3 regions of the Streptococcus milleri genome follow, and region 2 is predicted to be linked to each of the others. Evidence: predicted binding sites of a transcription regulator. Region 2 holds the regulator's gene; each other region holds the start of a gene.
What was found. The regulator NrdR, encoded in region 2, represses ribonucleotide reductase genes. The targets are predictions, from matches to a motif close to ACACNATATATNGTGT.
Positions count from the first base shown of each region.

Region 1 (8,279 bases), 710 kb from region 2:
AGGGTTATTTGCCTGTCTATCATCTATGCCTGGTTTAGGTGGTACTTCCATTGGTAACTATACTCTTGGACGCCCACTTGTAGGTGGCTTAGTTTCAGGACTGATTCTAGGAGATGTGAAATTAGGTATCATCTGTGGGGTTGCAATGCAACTTGTTTACATCGCTTTGGTAACACCTGGCGGTACTGTTTCAGCTGACGTTCGTGCGGTTTCTTATATTGGGATTCCTCTGGCAATGGTTGCTATTCAATCACAAGGACTGTCACTTGACTCTGCAGATGCTGCTAACTTGGCTAAATCAATGGGAACACTCGTTGGTACAGTTGGTACAGTTCTTTTCTATGGTACAGCTACTATGAACTTGCTTTGGCAACATATTGGCTGGAAAGCTGTTGAAAAAGGTGAATTTAAACGCCTGTATATGGTAGACTGGGGCTTCCCTTGGATTTCACACTTGATATTCTCATTCTTGCCAACCCTCATTATGTGTAAATTAGGTGCAGATGCAGTTACGGCCTTGAAAACGACACTTCCATTGGACGGTATTCCAATGAAAACCCTCTTCACAGTTGGTTCTCTTCTTCCATGTGTCGGAATTGCAATTCTCTTGAAACAAATTGTTGAAAAAGCTGTTGATTTCATTCCATTCTTTGTTGGATTTACATTAGCAGCTTCATTAGGACTTAACCTTGTATCTTGTGCAGTCATTTCATTGATTTTTGCAGTATTATTCTATGAAATTCAAATGGCTAAAAATGTAAGAGCACAAGCAGCCGCAAGTGCAAGTTTTGATGATGACGATGAGGAGGATATTTAAAATGGTTAAATTAACGAAAAAAACATTAGGAAAATCTTTTCATCATTGGTATTATGGGAACTTAACTTGCTTCTCACAAGAACATATGCAAACATTTGGTTACCTAGCTTCAATGCTGCCAATCGTGGAAGAATTATATCCTAAAAAAGAAGACCAAGCCAAAGCAATGCACACTTACACTGCATTCTTCAACACAGAACCTCAATTAGGTGCATTGATTGTAGGGATTACAGCGGGTTTAGAAGAAGCGCGTGCGAATGGGGCTGATGGAGTAGATGATGAAACGATTAACGGTCTTCGTGCTGGTCTGATGGGACCTGTTGCAGGGATTGGTGACTCATTGATTGTTGGTACCTTGATTCCGATTATACTAGGTATTGCTCTTGGCTTGTCAAATGGTGGTTCGCCACTTGGTGCCATTTTCTATATCGTTGTTTGGAACTTGCTCGCTTACTTTGGTATGAAATTTGCCTACTTTAAAGGCTATGAACTTGGAGACAAAGCGGTTGAATTTCTTGTCGGACCTCAAGGACAAGCTATCCGTAAGTCTGTTTCTATCATCGGTGGTATGGTCATCGGTGCTGTTGCAGCAACATGGGTACCTGTGAAGACAGCTTTCAAGTTGAAAGACTCTTCAGGAAAAGCTTTCTTGGTACTGCAAGATCAATTAGATGGTGTTTATCCAGGTCTATTGACAGCTTTGTTTATTGTCTTTTGCTGGTGGTTGATGGCGAAGAAAAACCTTTCACCAATTAAAGTAATGTTGCTTCTCGTTGTAGTAGCCTTCCTTGGTGTATTGGTTGGATTCTTCAACCCAGGATTGAAATACTAAAAATAGGAGAAAATTATGACAGAACAAGAATTGATTCAAGGATATGAAACGGAAATTCAATATCAAAAACACATGATTGAAAATCTCGGACGTTGGTTTAGTCTCTTCTTTACCATTGCTAGTATCGGTCTTGTTCTGGTCTATTTTTTCCGTCAAATCAATCTCATTGCCTTTGTTCTTGGAATGATCCTAGCAGTGTTGGGAATATTAGCCATGCTCGTTTTTGGCTATGGTATTTATAAAGGACGATTGAATCTCAAAAAAGTCATTGATGATTTTGAAGAAAAATTAAGATTGGTTCGATAAAAATTTATTTGCTTTCCCCCTAAAAACTTTGTCGTTTGACAGAGTTTTTTTCTTGACTATTTCTGACCAAGTGATACAATAGAAAATGTAAATATTAGCACTCGCACTAACGGAGTGCTAAAACAAGATATTGGAGGTAAACAAATGCTTAAACCATTAGGTGACCGTGTGGTCTTAAAAATAGAAGAAAAAGAACAGAAAGTTGGTGGTTTTGTCATTGCAGGTGCAGGACAAGACGCCACAAAGACGGCAAAAGTTGTGGCTGTCGGGGAAGGGATTCGTACACTCAACGGTGAACTCGTTGCGCCAAGCGTAAAAGCTGGTGACACCGTTCTCGTTGAAAGCCACGCGGGAATTGATGTTAAAGACGGCGAAGAAAAGTACCTCGTTGTCAATGAAGCAAATATTTTAGCGATTGTTGAATAAATAAAAATTTATAGAAAGAGGAATTGTAAAAATGGCAAAAGATATTAAATTTTCAGCGGATGCAAGAAGCGCCATGGTGCGTGGTGTTGATATTTTGGCAGATACCGTTAAAGTAACCTTAGGCCCTAAAGGGCGCAATGTCGTTCTTGAAAAATCATTTGGCTCACCACTCATCACAAATGACGGTGTCACCATTGCAAAAGAAATCGAACTCGAAGATCATTTTGAAAATATGGGAGCTAAGTTGGTGTCAGAAGTTGCATCAAAAACCAATGATATCGCTGGTGACGGAACAACTACTGCGACTGTGTTGACCCAAGCAATTGTCCGCGAAGGGATTAAAAATGTAACGGCTGGTGCAAACCCAATTGGCATTCGTCGTGGTATTGAAACAGCTGTTGCAACAGCTGTTGAAGCCTTAAAAGCAAATTCTGTTCCGGTTTCTAATAAAGAAGCGATTGCGCAAGTTGCAGCTGTCTCATCACGTTCTGAAAAAGTCGGAGAATACATTTCTGAAGCCATGGAAAAAGTTGGCAACGATGGTGTCATCACTATTGAAGAATCAAAAGGAATGGAAACAGAGCTAGATGTTGTTGAAGGTATGCAGTTTGACCGTGGCTATCTTTCTCAATACATGGTAACAGATAATGAAAAAATGGTTGCTGATTTAGATAATCCATATATCTTGATTACAGATAAGAAGATTTCTAATATCCAAGAAATTCTTCCTTTGTTGGAAAATATTTTGAAAACAAGCCGTCCGCTTTTGATTATCGCAGATGATGTAGATGGTGAAGCTCTTCCAACTCTTGTACTGAATAAAATCCGCGGTACTTTCAATGTAGTCGCTGTGAAGGCACCAGGATTTGGGGATCGTCGTAAAGCGATGCTAGAAGATATTGCTATCTTGACTGGCGGTACAGTGATTACAGAAGACCTTGGTTTGGAATTGAAAGATGCAACGATTGAAGCACTTGGACAAGCCTCAAAAGTAACTGTGGACAAAGATAGCACTGTTATCGTTGAAGGCTCTGGTGATGCCGAAGCGATTGCCAACCGTGTGGCTGTTATCAAATCCCAAATCGAAAGTTCTACATCTGACTTCGACCGTGAAAAGCTCCAAGAACGCTTAGCGAAATTGTCAGGTGGTGTGGCTGTCATCAAAGTTGGTGCTGCAACAGAAACAGAACTCAAAGAAATGAAACTCCGTATTGAAGATGCCCTCAATGCAACTCGTGCAGCTGTTGAAGAAGGAATTGTTTCAGGTGGTGGAACAGCCTTTGTCAATGTTTTAAGTGCCGTTGAAGCACTAGACTTGTCAGGTGACGAAGCAACTGGTCGCAACATCGTTCTTCGAGCATTGGAGGAACCTGTTCGTCAAATCGCTCTAAATGCAGGATTTGAAGGTTCTATCGTCATTGACCGCTTGAAAAATTCGGAAGCAGGGACTGGTTTCAATGCTGCTACCGGTGAATGGGTGAATATGATTGATGCAGGAATTATTGACCCAGTCAAGGTTACTCGTTCTGCTCTTCAAAATGCAGCTTCAGTAGCGAGCCTCATCTTAACAACTGAAGCAGTTGTTGCTAACCAACCAGAACCAGCTAGCCCCGCTCCAGCAATGGATCCAAGTATGATGGGTGGAATGATGTAGTTTAAGAAATACAGTTCTTAATCATGTTCAATTTTGTACAAGATTACTTTTATATTAAAGTGTAAGCGTATCCTCAAGGATATTAAAAAGAGAAGTGGTGATGGATTCAATAAATCCAAGCTCGCTTCCCTTTTTATTATTTTTTAGTTTGGGCACATAAGATAGGTACAGAGAAGACAAACGAAACAGAATGATTGTTCATTGAATATTAGAGATTTATTCTCTCTTGCTGAATAAATTCGTGTTGCCTGTGAATGATATTCTATTCTGTCTATTTGTCACTACTCCTTTTCTGTGGTAAAATAGTGATACATTTCTAAGGAGAAAACGATGATTGATGTTGAAGAAATTCTGAATAAAATGAATCCCAACCAAAAAATAAACTATGATCGTGTCATGCAGCAAATGGTCAAAGTTTGGGAATCAGATCAGAAGCGTCCTACGATTTTGATGCATACCTGTTGTGCACCCTGTTCGACCTATACTCTGGAGTATTTGACCCAGTATGCGGATGTGACGGTTTATTTTGCTAATTCAAATATTCACCCTAAGGCAGAATATCAGCGCCGTGCCTATGTTGCACAAAAATTTGTTCATGATTTCAATGAAAATACTGGTAATCATGTTCGATACTTAGAAGCTCCCTATGAGCCACAGGAATTTTTCCGGACAGTACATGGCTTGGAAGAAGAGCCGGAAGGTGGCGATCGTTGTAAAGTTTGCTATGATTATCGCTTAGATAAGACAGCACAAGTGGCTGTTGATTTGGGATTTGACTATTTTGGAAGCGCCCTGACCATCAGTCCTCATAAAAATTCGCAGACGATCAATAGTGTTGGAATAGAAGTACAGAAAGTTTATGCAACGCAGTATCTTCCTAGTGATTTCAAGAAAAATCAGGGTTATAAACGCTCGGTTGAAATGTGTGAAGAGTACGACATTTATCGACAATGCTATTGTGGTTGTGTTTTTGCGGCGCAGGCACAAGGAATTGACCTCATTCAGATAAAAAAAGATGCAGTAGCTTTTTTGAAGGGGAAAGATTTAGAAAAAGATTATTCGCATATTAAATTTACTGTCACAAATGGAGAATGCTAAAAATAACACTTGTACTAGAGTTGATCGTGTTTCTTCTTACAAGGTTGTTTTTGTTTGTACATTTAGAAGTTTTATATCTTGACGTCATCAATATATTGTGTTATTATTTTTTTTAGCACAATATATGGTGTTTTTATTGAAGCTGATGACCTGATATTAGATAGATTTTGGAGGTGCAGGAAGATAGTGATTATTTTAGCGGGCATGATTGGGGTAGGTAAGACGACTTACACTTATCGATTAGCCGAGGAATTAGGAACGCAGCCATTTTTTGAACCGGTAGAAGAAAATCCTATTTTGGATAAATATTATGAAGACCCAGATAAATATGGCTTTGCTTTGCAGATTTATTTTCTAAATAAACGCTTTAAAATGATCAAAGCGGCTTATCATGACGACAATAATATTCTAGATCGTTCTATTTATGAAGACGCTTTGTTTACTTATATCAATACACTCAAGGGAAGTATCAGTGAGCAAGAGTATGATATCTACTTGGAACTTTTGGACAATATGATGGAAGAAATCCAAGGTCTGCCTAAGAAAGCGCCAGATTTGTTGATCTATTTAGACGGTAGTTTTGACCACATTATGGATAATATCAAAAAACGTGGTCGCGATTATGAGCAACCAAATGAAGAAAATGGACTCGCTGACTACTATCAACTGCTTTACAAGCATTATCAAAATTGGTATGAGGATTACAATTACAGTCCTAAAATGAGAATTGCAACAGATAATTTGGATATTGCAGATCCAAATGATTGGAATCAAGTCTACCAACAAATTCAAGAAAAAATGAGAACAATTGGGCTTGAGAAATAAATTCAATCAAGAAAGTCTCGAAATCACTTCGAGATTTTTGTATATATAAATAAAAAGGGAGATAGATGATAACGGATAGACAAGCGAAAATTCTTCAAGAAGCAAGAGATTTTGTTTATGCTGAATTGAAAGACGAGATGAGTGGGCATGACTGGTGGCATATTGTGCGTGTCACAAACAATGCTGTAGAAATCGCTAAACAAGAACAAGCAGATGTTTTTATTTGTGAGCTAGCTGCCTTGCTGCATGATATAGCTGACGGGAAATTAAATGAGAATGAAGGGGTGGGCTTGCAAAAGGTCAAGCAATGGCTACAGAATCATCAGGCTTCAGATGAGGAAACAGCTCATGTACTGGAGATTATTGCAACGATGTCATTTAAAGGTGGACATCAGCAGAAAAATGTCAGCACTTTGGAGGGGAAAATTGTTCAAGACGCCGACCGTTTAGATGCGATTGGAGCAATTGGAATAGCTCGAGCTATGGCTTATTCTGGATATACGGGCAGACCCATTCATGACCCTGCCTTGCGACCACGAGAAGATATGACGGTAGAAGAATATCGAAGTAATCAAGGAACAGCAATTCTACATTTTTATGAAAAGTTGTTGAAGTTAAAAGATTTGATGAATACAGACTATGCTAAGCAATTAGCAATAGGTCGCCATCACTTTTTGGAAGAATACCTAGAGCAATTCTACGCAGAATGGGATGCGAAAAAGTGATAATTAAAGAGACGAAAAAGCTGAGAATATGATTTCCTAGCTTTTTTGAATGCGATAGAAATAGCAACTAGATTATTTACGAAAGGCATCAATAATGTAGGTGAAGCCAGCAACTAAAAATGCAAAGGCAACGACATAAACGATAAAGACACTTGTAGCTACTGGATTGAACAGAATCACTAGACCTAGTAAAAATGCAAGCAAGGCTATCCACATGATATGGCTACCAATAATAGGGAAAATCAATCCCAGACGATTGCCTTTAAAGAAAGCAATAATGGCTTCTACAATTAACCAAATTCCTAAAATGGTCGGAATGACGACCGGCAGGGTCACAAAGCCATAAGCAACGAGGTAAAGAGCTAAGAGAAGATTAACAAACCATTGGAAAAGATAAACAGGTGAGCGAAGCTCTTTTGGCACAGAGAAATAGCCTAAAATAGCTGCTATAGAAGCAAACGGTAAACCAAATGCAATCCACCAGCTGTAAGCAACAAGATTAGCTGCTGGGTTTGTAAATAGGAAAAGTGCTAAAAGGACAAAAACAACTCCTGCAAGGAATAGCAGTAAATGATTAGAAAATTTCATTTCAATACCCCCCTATATAGTATAGTTTGAGGATGAAAGCGTTTTAACTTTTTTGATGGGAGATGTCAAGAAAGGAAATAGATAGTTTGAGAATTTTAGTATGGCTTTTTGTGGAACAAAAAAGGATGTTTTATTATTTTTTGTAACTATAACAAGGTTAGAAGATTATAAGTGAGAACAACAAAAAAGCCTATCATATAGGCTTTTTACTTAAATTTTATTATGCCCCCTACAGGGCTCGAACCTGTGACCCATGGATTAAGAGTCCACTGCTCTACCAACTGAGCTAAGGAGGCAACAGAAAAAGCTGTATTGGTGCCGGACCTTCACGATTTGTATTGAACCCGCACAATTAAGCAGGTGGGCAACTCGCTCTAACTGAAGCTGCTTCCGCGTGAAACGGCCTGCAAGCTGTTAGAAGTCTTTTGTTTCCCTAATAATACAAAAAATAGTCGGTCAACACTTAAGTGTGAAGTCGTACACCACAGCGTTTCTATAATTATGATACCACAATTTTTGAAAAATTCAAGAGGAAAAATTGTTTTTTTGCAAACGATACCATGATTTTTTAGTTATTTTTTAATTGCTCAATCTTATTTTTAGTCATGCCAAGGGCTCGTTCGTACTTTCCATTTTCATTCGGAGTGAAATAATCGGCATTTTTTATTTTTTCAGGAAGATAGTCTTGCTGAACCCAATTACCAGAGTAGTTATGCGGATATTTGTAATCCTGAGCATTTCCCAGCTCCTTGCTGCCAGCGTAATGACCGTCTCGTAGATGGCGAGGGATAGGCAAGTTCCCATTTTGTCGCAAATCAGAAAGAGCTTTATCTATAGCTACTATGGCAGAATTAGACTTAGGAGAAAGCGCTAGGTCAATGACGATATTGGCAATGAGGATGCGAGCTTCGGGGAAGCCGATTTTCTGAGCAGCTTCAAGTGCGGTCACTGTATGAATCTGAGCATCGGGATTTGCCAGACCAATGTCCTCATAAGCAATGACCGTCA
Region 1 covers NZ_LR134288.1:219,696-227,974, forward strand. Annotated here, with positions in the region: gene EL087_RS01155 (PTS mannose/fructose/sorbose/N-acetylgalactosamine transporter subunit IIC) at 1-817, shown strand, start outside; gene EL087_RS01160 (PTS system mannose/fructose/sorbose family transporter subunit IID) at 819-1,649, shown strand; gene EL087_RS01165 (DUF202 domain-containing protein) at 1,665-1,955, shown strand; gene groES (co-chaperone GroES) at 2,100-2,381, shown strand; gene groL (chaperonin GroEL) at 2,413-4,035, shown strand; gene EL087_RS01180 (epoxyqueuosine reductase QueH) at 4,366-5,133, shown strand; gene EL087_RS01185 (deoxynucleoside kinase) at 5,320-5,958, shown strand; gene EL087_RS01190 (HD domain-containing protein) at 6,024-6,683, shown strand; gene EL087_RS01195 (DUF308 domain-containing protein) at 6,756-7,271, opposite strand; tRNA gene EL087_RS01200 (tRNA-Lys) at 7,495-7,567, opposite strand; gene EL087_RS01205 (replication-associated recombination protein A) at 7,840-8,279, opposite strand, start outside.
Region 1: a site for NrdR is predicted at 5,249-5,264, ahead of EL087_RS01185 (deoxynucleoside kinase). Genes of this name have one in related genera too.

Region 2 (8,279 bases):
TTAAATTTGAAGGAGACAAGGCTGAATTGATTGAAAAAATTCGTCAAGCCCTCTACTTCTCGAAAATTATGTCTTATGCACAAGGTTTCTCACAATTGCGTGTAGCATCTAAAGAACAGGATTGGAATCTTCCGTTTGGTGAAATTGCTTCTATTTGGCGTGCTGGTTGTATCATTCGTGCTCGTTTCTTGCAAAAAATTACAGATGCATACGGACGTAATCCAGATCTTGCAAACTTACTGCTTGACGAATATTTTATGGACGTCACTGCCAAATACCAACAAGCTGTTCGTGATGTAGTGGCGTTGGCTGTTCAAGCAGGTGTGCCGGTACCAACGTTCTCTAGTGCGATTGCTTACTTTGATAGCTATCGTGCAGAAAACTTGCCAGCCAATTTAATTCAAGCGCAACGCGATTACTTTGGTGCGCATACGTATGAGCGCAAGGACAAAGAAGGAATTTACCACTATTCTTGGTATGATGAAAAATAGGATAGGCTATGGCGAAGCGGATTTTATTAGTTGAGAAAGAAAAAAAATTAGCGCAATTTATTGGCTTAGAATTACAAAAAGAAGGTTATCGGGTTGATCTTTTCGAAACGGGAAAAGATGCTTTGGCGTCTGTGCGAGCGAATCAATACGATTTATTCCTGTTGAATTTTATGCTTGACGATATGACAGGAACAGAATTTGCCGCACAATTAAGTGTGATAAAGCCTGCTTCGGTCATCATTGTATTGGATAATCGTGATAATATTCTTCAATATACTGAGGAAATCCAACGCTTTGCTGTTGCTTACATGGTAGAACCATTCATTGTGACGGACTTAGTTGAAAAAATTTCTGCCATTTTTCGTGGGCGTGATTTTATTGACCAGCATTGTAGTCAGATGAAAGTTCCAACATCTTATCGGAATCTTCGGATTGATGTGCAAAATCATACAGTTTATCGAGGTGAAGAAGTGATTGCTTTGACTCGAAGAGAGTATGATTTATTAGCAACATTGATGGGAAGTCATCAGGCTTTAAGCCGTGAACAGTTGTTAGAACGCGTGTGGAAATACGAAGGAGCTGTTGAAACAAATGTTGTCGATGTTTATATTCGTTATCTTCGTAGTAAAATTGATATAGCGGGGCAAAAAAGTTATATAAAAACCGTGCGTGGTGTTGGTTATGCTATGCAAGAATAACTCTGAGGTGCAGGAAATATCGTTTTTCTGCACTTTTCTAATGGGCGTATTTCCCTAGTCTATTACAATTTGCAAGCAAGAAATAGGAAAAATTTTTAAAATATTATATAAAAACGCTTTACAAAATAGAAATATATGATATAATTAAAGAGTCAAATAAATGCAAACGTTTTCGTAAAACGTTTGTGGAATTTTTATAAGGAGATATGAATGATGAAAGAGACATTCAAAAACATATTCAGTTTCGAATTTTGGCAAAAATTCGGAAAAGCTCTGATGGTCGTTATCGCAGTAATGCCTGCGGCTGGTTTGATGATCAGTATTGGTAAGTCCATTCCAATGATCAATCCAAATGTAGCTGCTCTTGTTACAACAGGCGGTATTCTTGAGCAAATTGGTTGGGGAGTTATCGGAAACCTTCACATTTTGTTTGCATTAGCTATTGGAGGTAGCTGGGCAAAAGAACGTGCTGGTGGTGCATTTGCGGCCGGACTTTCATTTATTTTAATTAACCGTATTACAGGGGTCTTTTTTGGAGTAACTTCAGACCTTCTTACAAAACAAGGAGCTACTGTAAAAACTGTCTTTGGTGGAACCATTAAGGTGGCTGATTATTTTGTAAGTGTACTTGAAGCTCCTGCCCTTAATATGGGGGTGTTTGTTGGTATCATTGCCGGTTTTGTTGGAGCAACTGCTTACAACAAATATTATAATTACCGTAAATTACCAGATGCGCTTTCATTCTTTAATGGTAAACGGTTTGTGCCATTCGTTGTTATTTTGCGTTCTACAATTGTGGCTTTGATTCTTGCAGTATTTTGGCCAGTTGTTCAAACTGGGATCAACAATTTTGGTATTTGGATTGCTAACTCTCAAAAGACAGCTCCAATTCTCGCACCATTCTTGTTTGGTACTTTAGAACGTCTTCTTTTACCATTTGGACTTCACCATATGTTGACAATTCCAATCAACTATACTCAATTAGGTGGGACATATGAAGTGTTGACAGGGGCTGCTAAAGGAACGACTGTATTTGGTCAAGATCCATTATGGTTGGCTTGGGTAACAGACCTTGTTAATTTAAAAGGTTCACACGCTGACCAATATCAACATCTTCTAAATAGTATTACTCCAGCTCGTTTTAAAGTTGGGCAAATGATTGGTTCATTTGGTATTTTGATGGGGGTTGCCTTTGCAATTTATCGAAATGTAGATGATGATAAGAAACATAAATACAAAGGGATGATGATTGCAACAGGACTTGCAACTTTCTTAACAGGTGTTACAGAACCAATTGAATACATGTTTATGTTTGTTGCAACACCTCTTTATTTGGTGTATGCTGTTGTGCAAGGGTTAGCCTTTGCTATGGCAGATATTGTTCACTTGCGTATGCACTCATTTGGTTCGATTGAATTCTTGACTCGTACCCCACTTGCAATCAACGCTGGTTTGGGTATGGATATCATTAACTTTATTTGGGTAACAGTTCTCTTTGCAGTTGGAATGTACTTTATTGCCAACTTCATGATTAAGAAATTTAACTACGCAACTCCAGGACGTAATGGTAACTATGAAACAGCTGATGGGGAAGATAGTGATTCATCTGCTCAAGCTGGTGGCAAAGTAGCAGAAGCATCCCAAGCTGTAAATATCGTTAACCTTCTTGGCGGACGCGCAAATATCGTTGATGTAGATGCTTGTATGACACGTCTCCGTGTAACTGTCAAAGATGCTGAAAAAGTTGGTACAGAAGAACAATGGAAAGCTGAAGGAGCAATGGGCTTGGTGATGAAAGGCCAAGGTGTTCAAGCGATTTATGGTCCGAAAGCGGACGTTCTGAAATCTGATATTCAAGACTTACTTGACTCAGGTGAAGTGATTCCCGAAACTCTTCCGAGTCAAATGACAGCTTCACAAGCTGCGGAAGTGAGCTACAAAGGTGTAACAGAAGAAGTTGAAACGGTTGCTGACGGTGAAGTCATTGCTATCTCTGATGTGAAAGATCCTGTCTTCTCACAAAAAATGATGGGTGACGGATTTGCAGTTGAACCTGAAAATGGGAATATCTACTCACCAGTAGCAGGTACTGTTACAAGCATTTTCCCTACAAAACACGCTCTTGGTCTCTTGACTGATAATGGTCTTGAAGTGCTTGTTCATATCGGACTTGATACAGTCAGTCTTGAAGGTAAACCATTTGAAGTACATGTTGCAGAAGGACAAAAAGTTGCAGCAGGTGATCTTCTTGTGACAGCTGATTTAGAAGCTATCAAAGCGGCAGGTCGTGAAACTTCAACAGTTGTTGTCTTCACAAATGCACAAGCTATTAAATCTGTAACGGTTGAAACATTCGGCAAAGTAGCAGTGAAAACGGTTGTTGCTAAAGTAGAATTGTAAATAGAAAAGAGAAATCATGGCAAAATTCCTGACTTTAAATACTCATAGTTGGATGGAAGATGAGCAAGGAAAAAAGCTAGATCAACTAGCTGAGCGGATTCTTCAAGAAAAATATGATGTCATTTGCCTGCAGGAAGTCAATCAAGAAATGGAGTCTGAACAGGTTGTTCAGGCTCCATTTTATCATGCGGTAGATGGCGCCATTGCGATTCATAAAGACCACTTTGCACATTGTCTTGTGGAGAGATTGGTAGAGAAAGGTCTTATTTATCATTGGTCTTGGGCTTATAATCATATTGGTTTTGATCGGTTTCATGAGGGAGTTGCTATTTTATCCTTAAATCCATTGAAACCAAGGGAGTTATTGGTTTCAAATGCCAACGATCCAACGGATTATCACACTAGAAAAGTACTTTTGGCGGAAACAGAAGTTGATGGACGGCTTGTAACGGTGGCTTCCTGTCATCTTTCCTGGTGGAATAAAGGCTTCCAAGAAGAGTGGGCACAGATAGAAGAAGAATTGTTACAATGCAACATGCCTTTGGTATTGATGGGAGATTTTAACAATCCTGTCGGTTATGAAGGCTATCAGCACATTCTAAGAAGTCCACTTGCTTTGCAAGATAGTCATGCTGTTGCTGACACAGTCGTTGGTACAGCAACGGTTGAAGGCGATATTGCTGGCTGGGCTGGAAATAAGGAAGCTCTAAAAATTGATTATATCTTTACAAGTAAAGATTTCAACATTGAAAAATCTGCTGTTGTTTTTGACGGCAAAGCAACACCTGTTGTTAGTGACCATTTTGGGTTAGAAGCAGAAGTTGCATTTTAACAACCAAAAACGGGAAGTTCAAGATAAAACTTCCCGTTTTTGGTTGTCATTCTTTAGAGGTGTGTCGTTTTCCAGCATTGATAGCGTCGGCCTCGGTCATGGTGACTACTCTGTCAAACCGTGTATTGCGTGGCATATTATCTAAGCTGTACCAATAAACATCAGCAGTTCCGTTACGAGCTACATAAACGGTTCGTTCCTGCTGTTGAGCTTCTTGTGCTGTAGCAGCCTCTTGTTGTTGCTGCGCTTGAGCGGCAGCTGCTTCTTCTTGTTTTCGTTTTTCTTCTGCTTGTCTAGCTATTTCTTGTTCTTTTTCTGCTTTTTCTGCAGCCTCTTTTTCTTGCTTAGCTTTTTCCGCTTCCTTTTTCTTCTTTTCCTCTGCGGCTTTCTCTTTCTTTGTCTGTTCCTCTTTTTTACCTAGAGCAATATATTGCTCGTTTTCTTTTTTGTAGGAGTCAAACTCATTTTTTAATGTTTTGTAGTCTTTCGCGGCTTCTTCATTGCTTTTTGTTAATTTTTGAATCTGTACCTTATATTCTTTCTCGTCCTTCTGCTGGTTTCCCATGGCAGAAAACGATCCCAATAAAAGAACTACTAGCGTTAGAATAGCGATATTCTTTTTGTCTTTAAAAAAGGCAACAGAAAAAAATCTTTTCATCATAATTCTCCTTAAAATGATAACGTTTACAATTTATTATATAAAATTTCTCGAGAGAAGTAAATAGGATAACGGATTATTATATGTTTTCGTGAGGAAGGTCCTATCTTTTGTTATTTCTTAAAACATGGTATAATGAAGTATTAAGAATTCAGGAGGGAAGCAGATGCGTTGTCCTAAGTGTGGTGGTAGTAAATCAAGTGTTATTGACAGTCGGCAAGCAGAAGATGGTAATACAATTCGTCGTCGTCGTGAGTGTGATGAATGTCAGTATCGCTTTACGACTTATGAACGTGTAGAAGAACGGACGCTCGTTGTCGTTAAAAAAGATGGCACGCGGGAACAATTTTCAAGAGACAAGATCTTTAATGGAATCATTCGTTCGGCGCAAAAACGTCCTGTTTCTAGTGATGAGATTGAGGAAATTGTCAGCAGAATTGAGCAAAAAGTGCGCAGCAGCAATGAAAACGAGATTGCAAGCGAGTATATCGGTGGTTTAGTAATGGAAGAGTTAGCGGATTTAGATGAAATTACTTATGTTCGTTTTGCTAGTGTTTATCGTAGCTTTAAAGATGTGAGCGAGTTGGAAAACCTCTTGAAACAGATTACAAAAACAGCGAAAAAGAAAAAGGAACAATAGATGAAACCGAATGATCAATTTTCTTTTGTGAAGAATAATCTGATTAGCCAGGACAGCACCAATTTGATTCGTCTGTATTTGCCAATTTTAGGGCTTGAAGCGACCTCTATCTATCAGTATTTTCTTGCTTTTTGGGACAATGGGAAATCATCTTACACCTTTGGGCACATTTTGAATCATCTCAATCTGGGGATGAATGCCTTGCAAAAAAGTTTAGAAATGTTGTCTGCTATGCAGTTAGTAGAGCTTTATCATACGGAGAATCATTTTCAGGTCTATTTGCAGCCCACACTATCGTCTGGTGAATTTTTAAGCAATCCTGTTTACAAGCGCCTGCTAGAAAAGAAGATTGGTGAAGCTGCGGTAGAGGCTTTGTTACCTAGTCACCCAAATGGTGAGAAGCAAGATGTGAAGCTGTCAGAGATTTTTCAAGTGGAAGATGCAAAGGCAGAGACGCAATCAAAACAGAATCATTTTGACTTGGATTACTTTAAACAATTGATGGCGCGAGAAAACTTGCGTTTTGAAAACGAAAAAGAAGATTTGCTGGTACTTTTTGCTATTTCAGAGCAACAAAATTGGACTTGGTATGAGACCTACTTGTTGGCTAAGGAGACGGCTGTCGGTCATGTGATTTCAACCAAGCGAATGAAGCAAAAATTAAATCAAAAGCCTGCTGCAAGCGGATTTTCTAACGCTGAACAAACGATTATTCGAGAGGCTAAGAGTAAGTCAGCCATGCAGTTTTTAGCAGAAATTAAAAAAACTAAGTATGCGACAATCACACGAGGAGAACGTCAGTGTTTGCAAGAATTGGCAAATTTGGGACTGTTAGATGAAGTGATTAATGTGATTTTGCTGTTGACTTTTAACAAAGTGGATTCGGCTAATCTCAATGAAAAATACGCTTTGAAAGTAGCAAATGATTTTTCATATCAAGAAGTGACATCAGCAGAAGAGGCAGTTTTGCGAATTCGTGAGCGAAATCAACAACCAAGCAAAAAAGCAAATCAAACGGCTACTTCAAAGAGCAATGTTCCCGACTGGAGCAATCCTGACTATAAGAATGAAACAAGTGCTGAAAAGCAGGCTGAGCTAGAGGAGCAAAAGAGAAAACTTTTAGCGAAATTAGACCAAGGAGGTGACTAGATGGAGAGTGTTGGACAAACGATGGCGCATAGGAAACAAGCTCGTCAATTTAACTATGAAGAGTTGGTGAAGCAAATCGTAGCCGATCCAGATGTAGTGGCTTTTATCCAGTCTGAGCGATTAACACCTGCTGAAATCAAACGAAGCATTTCTAAGTTTAATCAGTATATTTCTGAACGCAATCGATTCTTACTGGGAGATGAAGCGTATATTGCTAAGGGCTATAAGCCAATCTTGGTGAAAAATGAGGGTTATGCGGATGTTTCTTATGAAGAAACTCCAGAATTAGTTGAAGCGCAGAAACAGGCAACCATCAATGCACGTTTAAACTTGATTAGTCTTCCTGCTAGTCTCAAGGAAGCTAGTTTGGCAAAAGTGGATTTGGACGATGTTGGTCGTTACAAGGCTTTTGAGTTGCTGACGAATTTTGTGGCAGATTATCCAAACTACAAAAAAGCGATTTACCTTTATGGTGATTTTGGCGTAGGGAAAAGTTACATGATGGCGGCTTTGGCACATGATTTGTCGGAAAAACGTAGTGTTTCTACGACCTTGCTTCATTATCCTAGTTTTGTTTTGGATGTAAAGAATGCTATTTCTTCCGGTCTAGTTAAGGAAAAGATTGATGAAGTAAAAGTAGCGCAAGTATTGATTTTGGATGATATTGGTGCGGAGCAATCAAGTCCGTGGATGCGAGATGAGATTTTGCAGGTTATTTTGCAGCACCGGATGCAGGAAAATTTGCCAACTTTCTTTACATCGAATTTTAATTTTGCGGATTTGGAACGGCATTTTGCGACATCCAAAAACGGAGATGAAACTTGGCAGGCTCGTCGAGTCATGGAAAGAATAAAATTTTTAGCAGAGGAAGTTCGTCTGGAAGGAGAAAATCGCCGATGAATGAAACGATTGATTTGATGAAAAAACATACTTCTGTTCGTCGTTTTACAGAGGAGCAGATTTCAGATGAGGATTTGGAAGCGATTATTGATGCTGGTCGGGCAGCCTCCAGCTGGAAGAATTTCCAGTCTTATTCGATTATCGTTGTTCGTAGTCAGGAAAAGAAAGCAGCCTTGTTTGATTTGGTGCCTCAGGAGGCTATTCGTCAGTCGTCTGTTTTTCTTCTTTTTATCGGAGACCTCAATCGAGCTGAGAAAGGTGTGCGACTTCACACAAATGCCTTTTACCCACAAGGAGTGGAAAATCTTCTGATTAGTTCTGTTGACGCTAGTCTGGTCGCGCAGAATACTCTTTTGGCGGCTGAAAGTCTGGGATATGGCGGGGTCATCATTGGCTTGATTCGCTATGCTTCTAGGGAAATAGCAGAGCTGTTTAATTTACCAGATTATACGTATCCTATTTTTGGAATGGCTTTGGGAAAGCCAGCTCAGCACCATGCTGTTAAACCACG
Region 2 covers NZ_LR134288.1:1,362,751-1,371,029, reverse strand. Annotated here, with positions in the region: gene gndA (NADP-dependent phosphogluconate dehydrogenase) at 1-491, shown strand, start outside; gene EL087_RS06700 (response regulator transcription factor) at 500-1,189, shown strand; gene EL087_RS06695 (PTS transporter subunit IIBC) at 1,400-3,589, shown strand; gene EL087_RS06690 (endonuclease/exonuclease/phosphatase family protein) at 3,606-4,421, shown strand; gene EL087_RS06685 (hypothetical protein) at 4,468-5,079, opposite strand; gene nrdR (transcriptional regulator NrdR) at 5,246-5,719, shown strand; gene EL087_RS06675 (hypothetical protein) at 5,720-6,868, shown strand; gene dnaI (primosomal protein DnaI) at 6,869-7,768, shown strand; gene EL087_RS06665 (NADPH-dependent oxidoreductase) at 7,765-8,279, shown strand, end outside.

Region 3 (8,279 bases), 110 kb from region 2:
TGAGGTTTGAGAATCTTCGTATCTACCACAGCCTGAACAGCTACATCATCAATATCAGACGGAATCAAAATTTCATTGGGAATCAGATGAGATTTTTCCTGATAAAATTGACCAATATAGGTCAGAAAATCCTCATCGGGATCATTGTAGTAAGGAAACATATTCACGTCTCGCTCAATGAGTTTTCCTTGACGGACAAAGAACACCTGCACACATATCCAGCCTTTGTCTACATAATAACCAAAGACATCCCGATTCTGCAAATCCTTCGCCATGACTCGTTGTTTAGTGCGAAGCGTCGCAATGCTTTGAAGCAAGTCGCGGTACTCAGCCGCTTTTTCAAACTCCATTTTCTCAGCCGCACTAGTCATTTTCCTTTTCAGCTCATCAATAATCTTATCATCATGCCCTTTGAGAAAGTCTGATACTTCTTGAGCCATATCTTGAAAAAAATGTGGTTCATTATGGCAGATAGTGTGAGCTCGGCACTGCCCGATGTGGTAGTAGAAACAAACCTTCTCAGGCGGATTAGTGCATTTGCGAAAAGGGAAAATTCGATCCAGCAGGCGCTTAATTTCATTGGCAGCACCTACATCAGGATAAGGACCAAAGTAGAGCCCCCCATCCTTTTTGACCTGACGCGTAATAATTAGACGCGGATATGTCTCATTGGTAATTTTGATAAAAGGGTAGGACTTATCATCCTTGAGCATGATATTGTACTTAGGCTGATTTTCCTTGATGAGATTGATTTCAAGCAGCAAAGCTTCAATGTTAGACTCCGTGACAATAAACTCAAAATCCTCAATCTCAGATACCAGCGCTTCGGTCTTAGTATCATGGCTCCCACGAAAATAAGAGCGCACCCGATTGCGCAAATTCTTAGCCTTACCTACGTAAATAATGGTACCATTTTTATCTTTGTGAATATAGCAACCTGGACTGGTTGGCAGCAATTCTAATTTTGATTTAATCAAGTTATTCATAATTATCATTATAGCAAAAATGAGCAAAAGGAAGTAAAAAGGAACACAGAAAGCCTAAATGATTTGCAATATAAAGAAAGAGGACAACAACGCCCTCTTTCAATAACTGAGATTCCAATTGTCTTAATTGACAATGGTCTTCGTTTCGATATTATTCAAAATCAAGATATTCTTTTTCAAGTTCAAGAACTTCTTCCATCGTTGCACATTCTGTAAGAGCACGTTGAGCGAGTTCTTGCATCTTCTTCGTATCCAATTTCTTCATCAAGCTACGTGTACGAAGAACAGATGTTGCACTCATTGAGAACTCATCCAGACCGATACCAACTAGAAGCGGAACAGCAGTTTGATCGCCTGCCATTTCACCACACATACCAGCCCACTTACCTTCAGCGTGAGCAGCTTTGACCACTCGATCCACTAAGCGAAGGATAGAAGGGTTGTATGGTTGGTACAAGTAAGAAACTTGTTCATTCATACGGTCAGCAGCCATTGTGTATTGAATCAAGTCATTGGTACCAATTGAGAAGAAGTCAACTTCTTTTGCAAATTGGTCAGCAAGCATTGCTGCCGCTGGAATTTCAATCATGATACCAACTTGAATATTGTCCGCAACTGCCACACCCTCTGCAAGCAATTTAGCTTTTTCTTCTTCCAAAATGCCTTTTGCAGCACGGAATTCAGTCAACAAAGCAACCATTGGGAACATGATACGCAATTGTCCATGCACAGATGCACGCAAAAGTGCACGTAATTGTGTGCGGAACATTGCATTTCCTGTTTCAGAAATAGAAATACGAAGAGCACGGAATCCAAGGAACGGATTCATTTCTTTTGGCAAATCAAAGTAAGGAAGTTCTTTGTCTCCACCGATGTCCATTGTACGGACAACAACTGGTTTGCCATTCATTCCTTCCAAGACAGCCTTATAAGCTTCATACTGCTCATCTTCTGTTGGGAAATCTTGCGAATCCATATAAAGAAACTCAGTACGGTAAAGCCCGACAGCTTCTGCGCCATTTGCATTCACACCTTCGACATCTTTAGGTGTACCGATATTTGCAGCCAGTTCAAAATGTTTTCCGTCAGCTGTTACTGTTTCAGCATCTTTCAGCAAATCCCATTCAGCTTTTTGCTTTGCATAGGCTTCACCCGCTGCTTTAAAGGTTGCAACTTGTTCTTCTGTTGGATTGATAATAACCTCACCAGTAATTCCATTCACGGCAACTGTATCACCGTCTTTTACTAATTCGGTAATGTTATTTGTTCCAAGAACCGCAGCAATTTCAAGAGTACGAGCCATAATAGCTGAGTGACTTGTACGTCCACCAATGTTGGTTACAAAAGCTTTAACAAAGTTTTTATCTAATTGAGCGGTATCAGAAGGAGTCAAGTCATGGGCAATCACAACTACTTCTTCATTAATCATAGCAGGGTTTGGCAAGCGTACACCAAGCAAGTGAGCCAACACACGTTTGGTCACGTCGCGAATATCTGCCGCACGTTCTTGCATGTATGGATTATCTTCCATATTTTCAAAGAGAGTGATGAACATATCTGTTACTTCTTTCAGACCTGCTTCAGCATTCACTTTTTTTGCACGAATTGTTTCTTTAATCTGACCAATCATTTCTGGGTCAGAAAGTACCATTAAATGAGCATCAAATACTTGAGCTGCTTCTTCTCCAAGGCTTTCTACTGCTTTCTCACGGATAACAGAAAGCTCGTTCTGTGAAGCTTCAAGAGCTACATCCAAACGAGCCTCTTCTGCATTTGTATCTTCGACTGAAGCAGTCTCAAATGATAAATCCGGTTGAACGAGTAGATATGCCTTAGCAACAGCAACACCGTCAGATGCTGCAATTCCTTTTAGCATTTCTGTCATGTTAAGCCAATCCTTCTTTTGTCATTGTTTCTGCGATTGCTACAATTGCATCATCAGCGTCTGCACCTTCTGCAGTAATTGTTACATCAGCCCCTTGACCAACACCAAGGCTCATAACACCCATGATTGATTTAAGGTTTACTGATTTACCTTTGTATTCAAGAGTAATATCTGAAGCAAATTTGCTAGCAGTTTGAACTAACAAAGTTGCTGGACGTGCGTGAATACCTGTTTCTGCCACAATGTGGAAATCTTTAGAAGCCATAGTTTGACTCTCCTTTAATGTAATCTTTTTGGGGTCTCATGTGATAACCCTTACAATTCTAGATTATAACATCTTTGTAAAATTTTTTCAAGAATTTTATGTGTATTCAGCAAGTCTTTTTTATGAGAATTACTGAAATTTCATTAAAACGAGATTTTCACTATCCAATTGATTGATACATTTTCAATCCACTATTCGCCAAGGAAAACTTAATCTAATGATGCCAAAAATAGGACTTCATTCTGTCTTTTTCCTTTTTCAAGAAAACACTATATCTAGTATCATGGTATTTAAAACCCCAAAACAAAACACAATATTTAGAACATAATAGTTGACAAAATTCCCTGCTTTGGATATACTAATTCCATACTGAATTTAAAGAAATTAGGAGTTCATTATGGTAACTATTTACTCAAAAAACAATTGCGTGCAGTGCAAAATGACAAAACGCTTCTTAGACACTAACCATGTGGAATATCGTGAAATCAATTTGGACGAACAGACTGAATACATCGATCATGTGAAAAGCTTAGGCTTTAATGCTGCTCCAGTCGTTCAAACTCCAACGGAAGCATTTTCCGGTTTTCAACCTGGTAAATTAAAAAAATTATCATAATTTATGACATGTACCTAATGGGAGAAATGGTTAAAACTGCGATAACTAGACAAGACCTTCTCCGTTCACTTTTTATACTCGGAAGAGTACCTTTGATGAAAACTTTGTTTTCTTCGTTCACCACCTCAACACTTTTCAAAACTGTTGAGTAACTTTGTGGGGTGAGACTACGAACTAAAATTTTCAATTTTTAGTTCTTGCCCACCCCTCTTTCTTTTGCCAATAGCAAATCTAGTATTTAGAAAAGGAACACTATGGGACTCAAACAATTAGAAGATGTGACGTATTTCCGTCTCAATAATGAAATCAACCGTCCAATCAACGGACAGATTATGCTTCACAAAGATAAGGAAGCCTTGGAAGCATTCTTTAAAGAAAATGTTGAACCAAATACGAAAAAATTCTCTTCTATCACAGAAAAAATTCACTATTTAATTCAAGAAAACTATTTAGAAAAAGAATTCATCCAGCTTTATTCACCTGAATACATCGAAGAGCTAGCCAGCTTCATTCATGAACAAGATTTTCATTTTAAATCTTTCATGGCAGCTTATAAATTCTATAATCAATATGCTCTCAAAACAAATGATGGTGAATATTACCTTGAAAGCATGGAAGACCGCGTTCTTTTCAATGCGCTCTATTTTGCCGACGGTGATGAAGCAATTGCCAAAGATATTGCCAATGAAATCATTCATCAACGGTATCAACCAGCAACTCCAAGTTTCTTGAATGCCGGACGTGCTAGGCGTGGTGAATTAGTTTCTTGTTTCTTGATTCAAGTCACTGATGATATGAATTCAATCGGTCGTTCTATCAATTCAGCTCTGCAATTATCTCGGATTGGCGGTGGCGTTGGGATTTCCCTCAGTAACCTGCGGGAAGCGGGTGCCCCTATCAAAGGTTATGAAGGAGCTGCTTCTGGTGTGGTACCAGTTATGAAGCTCTTCGAAGACAGTTTTTCGTACTCTAATCAATTAGGTCAACGTCAGGGAGCCGGTGTTGTTTATCTCAACGTTTTTCACCCAGATATTATCGCTTTTCTTTCAACTAAGAAAGAGAATGCCGATGAAAAAGTACGAGTAAAAACCCTTTCTTTAGGTGTTGTCATTCCAGATAAATTTTATGAATTAGCTCGCAAGAATGAAGAAATGTACCTTTTCAGTCCGTATTCTATCGAACGGGAGTATGGCATTCCATTTGCCTACATTGACATTACCGAAAAATATGACGAATTGGTTGCCAATCCTAAGATTAGTAAAACGAAGATTAAAGCTCGTGATTTAGAAACTGAAATTTCCAAGTTGCAGCAGGAATCTGGCTATCCTTATGTAGTTAATATCGATACTGCTAATCGTGCGAATCCAGTAGACGGCAAGATTATCATGAGCAATCTTTGCTCCGAAATCCTGCAAGTCCAAGAACCAAGCCTCTTGAATGACGCTCAAGAATTCGTTCGTTTAGGAACAGATGTTTCTTGCAATCTCGGCTCTACCAATGTGGTTAATATGATGACTTCGCCAGATTTTGGTAAGTCTATCCGTACCATGACGCGGGCGCTGACATTTGTTACAGACAGTTCTCACATCAAAGCTGTTCCGACTATTGATCATGGCAATAGCTTAGCTCACACTTTTGGGCTAGGTGCCATGGGCTTGCACAGTTATCTGGCTCAACAATTGATTGAATACGGATCAGCTGAATCTGTTGAGTTTACCAGCATTTACTTTATGCTCATGAATTATTGGACACTTGTTGAGTCCAATAATATTGCCCGCGAGCGCGGGGTGGTTTTCCATAACTTTGAAAAGTCTGATTATGCAAATGGTTCATACTTCGACAAATATGTAACTGGTGAATTTGTACCTAAATCTGACCGAGTTAAAAAACTCTTTGAAAATATCTTTATCCCTTCTGCTAAAGACTGGGCAGACTTGAGAGATAAGGTCATGACGGACGGCCTTTATCACCAGAATCGCTTAGCTGTTGCACCGAATGGCTCTATCAGCTATATCAATGATGTCTCTGCTTCTATCCACCCTATTACGCAACGCATCGAAGAACGACAAGAAAAGAAAATCGGAAAAATCTACTATCCAGCAGCTGGTCTATCAACTGAGACGATTCCTTACTACACCAGCGCTTATGATATGGATATGCGTAAAGTCATTGACGTTTATGCAGCAGCTACTGAGCACGTAGATCAAGGATTATCTCTGACCCTCTTTATGCGCAGCGACATTCCACAAGGACTCTACGAATGGAAAACTGAAAGCAAACAAACCACGCGCGACCTGTCTATCCTGCGCAACTATGCCTTTAACAAGGGCATCAAATCAATCTATTATGTCCGTACCTTTACAGATGACGGCGGTGAAGTCGGAGCCAACCAGTGCGAGAGCTGCGTGATTTAACGAGATTTAAAATTTCTAAAAGCCTTTCAGAACAAATTTAAACTATCTGTAAACAATAAGAATCAACTGGAATAAAAGAAAGTAATCAACATGAAAACCTATTATAAAGCCATAAACTGGAATGCCATTGAAGATGTCATTGACAAATCTACTTGGGAAAAACTGACCGAGCAGTTCTGGCTCGATACACGAATCCCCCTCTCCAACGATTTGGACGACTGGAGAAAATTATCACCTGAAGAAAAAGACCTTGTTGGTAAGGTCTTCGGCGGATTAACATTATTGGATACGATGCAATCCCAATCAGGTGTCGAAGCTATCCGAGGAGATATTCGCACACCTCATGAAGAGGCTGTGTTGAATAACATCCAATTCATGGAGTCTGTTCACGCTAAGTCGTATTCATCTATTTTCTCAACCCTTAACACGAAATCAGAAATTGACGAAATTTTTGAATGGACCAATACAAATCCTTATTTGCAAAAGAAAGCAGAAATTATCAACGAGATTTACCTTAATGGAAATGCTCTTGAAAAGAAGGTTGCTAGTGTCTTTTTAGAAACCTTCCTCTTCTACTCTGGTTTCTTTACTCCGCTCTACTATCTTGGAAATAACAAATTAGCCAATGTAGCTGAAATCATCAAATTGATTATCCGCGATGAATCTGTCCACGGAACGTATATTGGCTATAAATTCCAATTAGGCTTTAACGAATTACCAGAAGAAGAGCAAGAAACATTCCAAGAGTGGATGTACGACCTGCTCTACACCCTCTATGAAAATGAGGAAGGCTACACAGAAACCTTATATGACGGTGTCGGCTGGACAGAAGAAGTCAAAACTTTCCTTCGTTATAATGCTAATAAAGCTCTCATGAATCTTGGTCAAGACCCACTTTTCCCTGACACGGCTGATGACGTCAATCCGATTGTCATGAATGGTATTTCAACCGGAACTTCTAACCACGACTTCTTTTCTCAAGTCGGAAACGGTTATCTTCTTGGTGAAGTTGAAGCCATGCAAGATGATGATTACAATTACGGGTTATAAAATATCAATTAACAAAAATAACATCTAATAACACAAAAACACGAATGAAGCAAGACCAGCAAGTAGCTGAAACTAAAATCGTTCGTGTTTTTATTATATTATTGTAAATGATTGTACTATTTTTACATCGCTATCGAAACATCGCAAACAGCATAACGAGAGCTGCTGGTGTGTTGTTTAAAATATGCACAGCTATTGAATCTTTCAGATTTCCTCGACGTGCAAAGGCAGCATAAAGCACTAATCCCATGGCAAAATAAAGTGGAAACTCTGTCCATTTTGAAATATGAGGAAGTGCAAAAATGATAGATGTTATGATGGCTGCTGATATTTTTTGATCTTTCTCAAAGAAAAAGATTGTCGCGAAACCACGGAATACTAATTCTTCAATCACCGGAGCTATTATTGCAACAGTTACTACATATAACAGAGCAAAAAAGATATGATTAACAGACATAATTTTTCCTAGACTTTGTAAAGCACTATCGTTACTGGTCGTACTTTGCCCTGTTAAAAAGATGTTTAGATAAGTTCCTAAAACCGCTACTACTCTTGCTGCTAAAAAGAACAACAATGCGTTCCCAAAATCTCCCCAAGAAAATGACAGGACTTTGATATCCTCTGAGACATGTGTCTGGTATCTCCTCCATAAAGTGCGGATAGCAAAAAACATGAGCACAAGGTAGGCTAACACCAGTAAAATTTCTATATACACGGGCAAATCTTGCCCTCTAGCTAGAAACAACATAGGAATGCCATTGATAGCCATGACTAACACAATTAGTCCCAATAATTTTACAATTCCAAGTCCAATATGGGCTATTTTTTTCATTAAAATTCTCCTCGTATAACTAGTTATGTTTCATAAGATTGGGACAGAACTTATCTTGAAAAATTTAAGTTCGTAGTCCCACTCCCGCAAGGTTGAAGCTGAGACAAAAGTGCTCGGCTTCCTTTGTTTATTAAAACGCAGTGGTTGAGTGGACTCTAATACGTTGATAAATCAACTTTTACAGTCCTACTCAACCGTGCGGAGGTGGGACGATGAAATCAAGTTTCTACG
Region 3 covers NZ_LR134288.1:1,251,784-1,260,062, forward strand. Annotated here, with positions in the region: gene uvrC (excinuclease ABC subunit UvrC) at 1-986, opposite strand, end outside; gene ptsP (phosphoenolpyruvate--protein phosphotransferase) at 1,138-2,871, opposite strand; gene EL087_RS06095 (phosphocarrier protein HPr) at 2,873-3,136, opposite strand; gene nrdH (glutaredoxin-like protein NrdH) at 3,534-3,752, shown strand; gene nrdE (class 1b ribonucleoside-diphosphate reductase subunit alpha) at 4,007-6,166, shown strand; gene nrdF (class 1b ribonucleoside-diphosphate reductase subunit beta) at 6,257-7,216, shown strand; gene EL087_RS06115 (CPBP family intramembrane glutamic endopeptidase) at 7,347-8,048, opposite strand.
Region 3: a site for NrdR is predicted at 3,403-3,418, ahead of nrdH (glutaredoxin-like protein NrdH). Genes of this name have one in related genera too.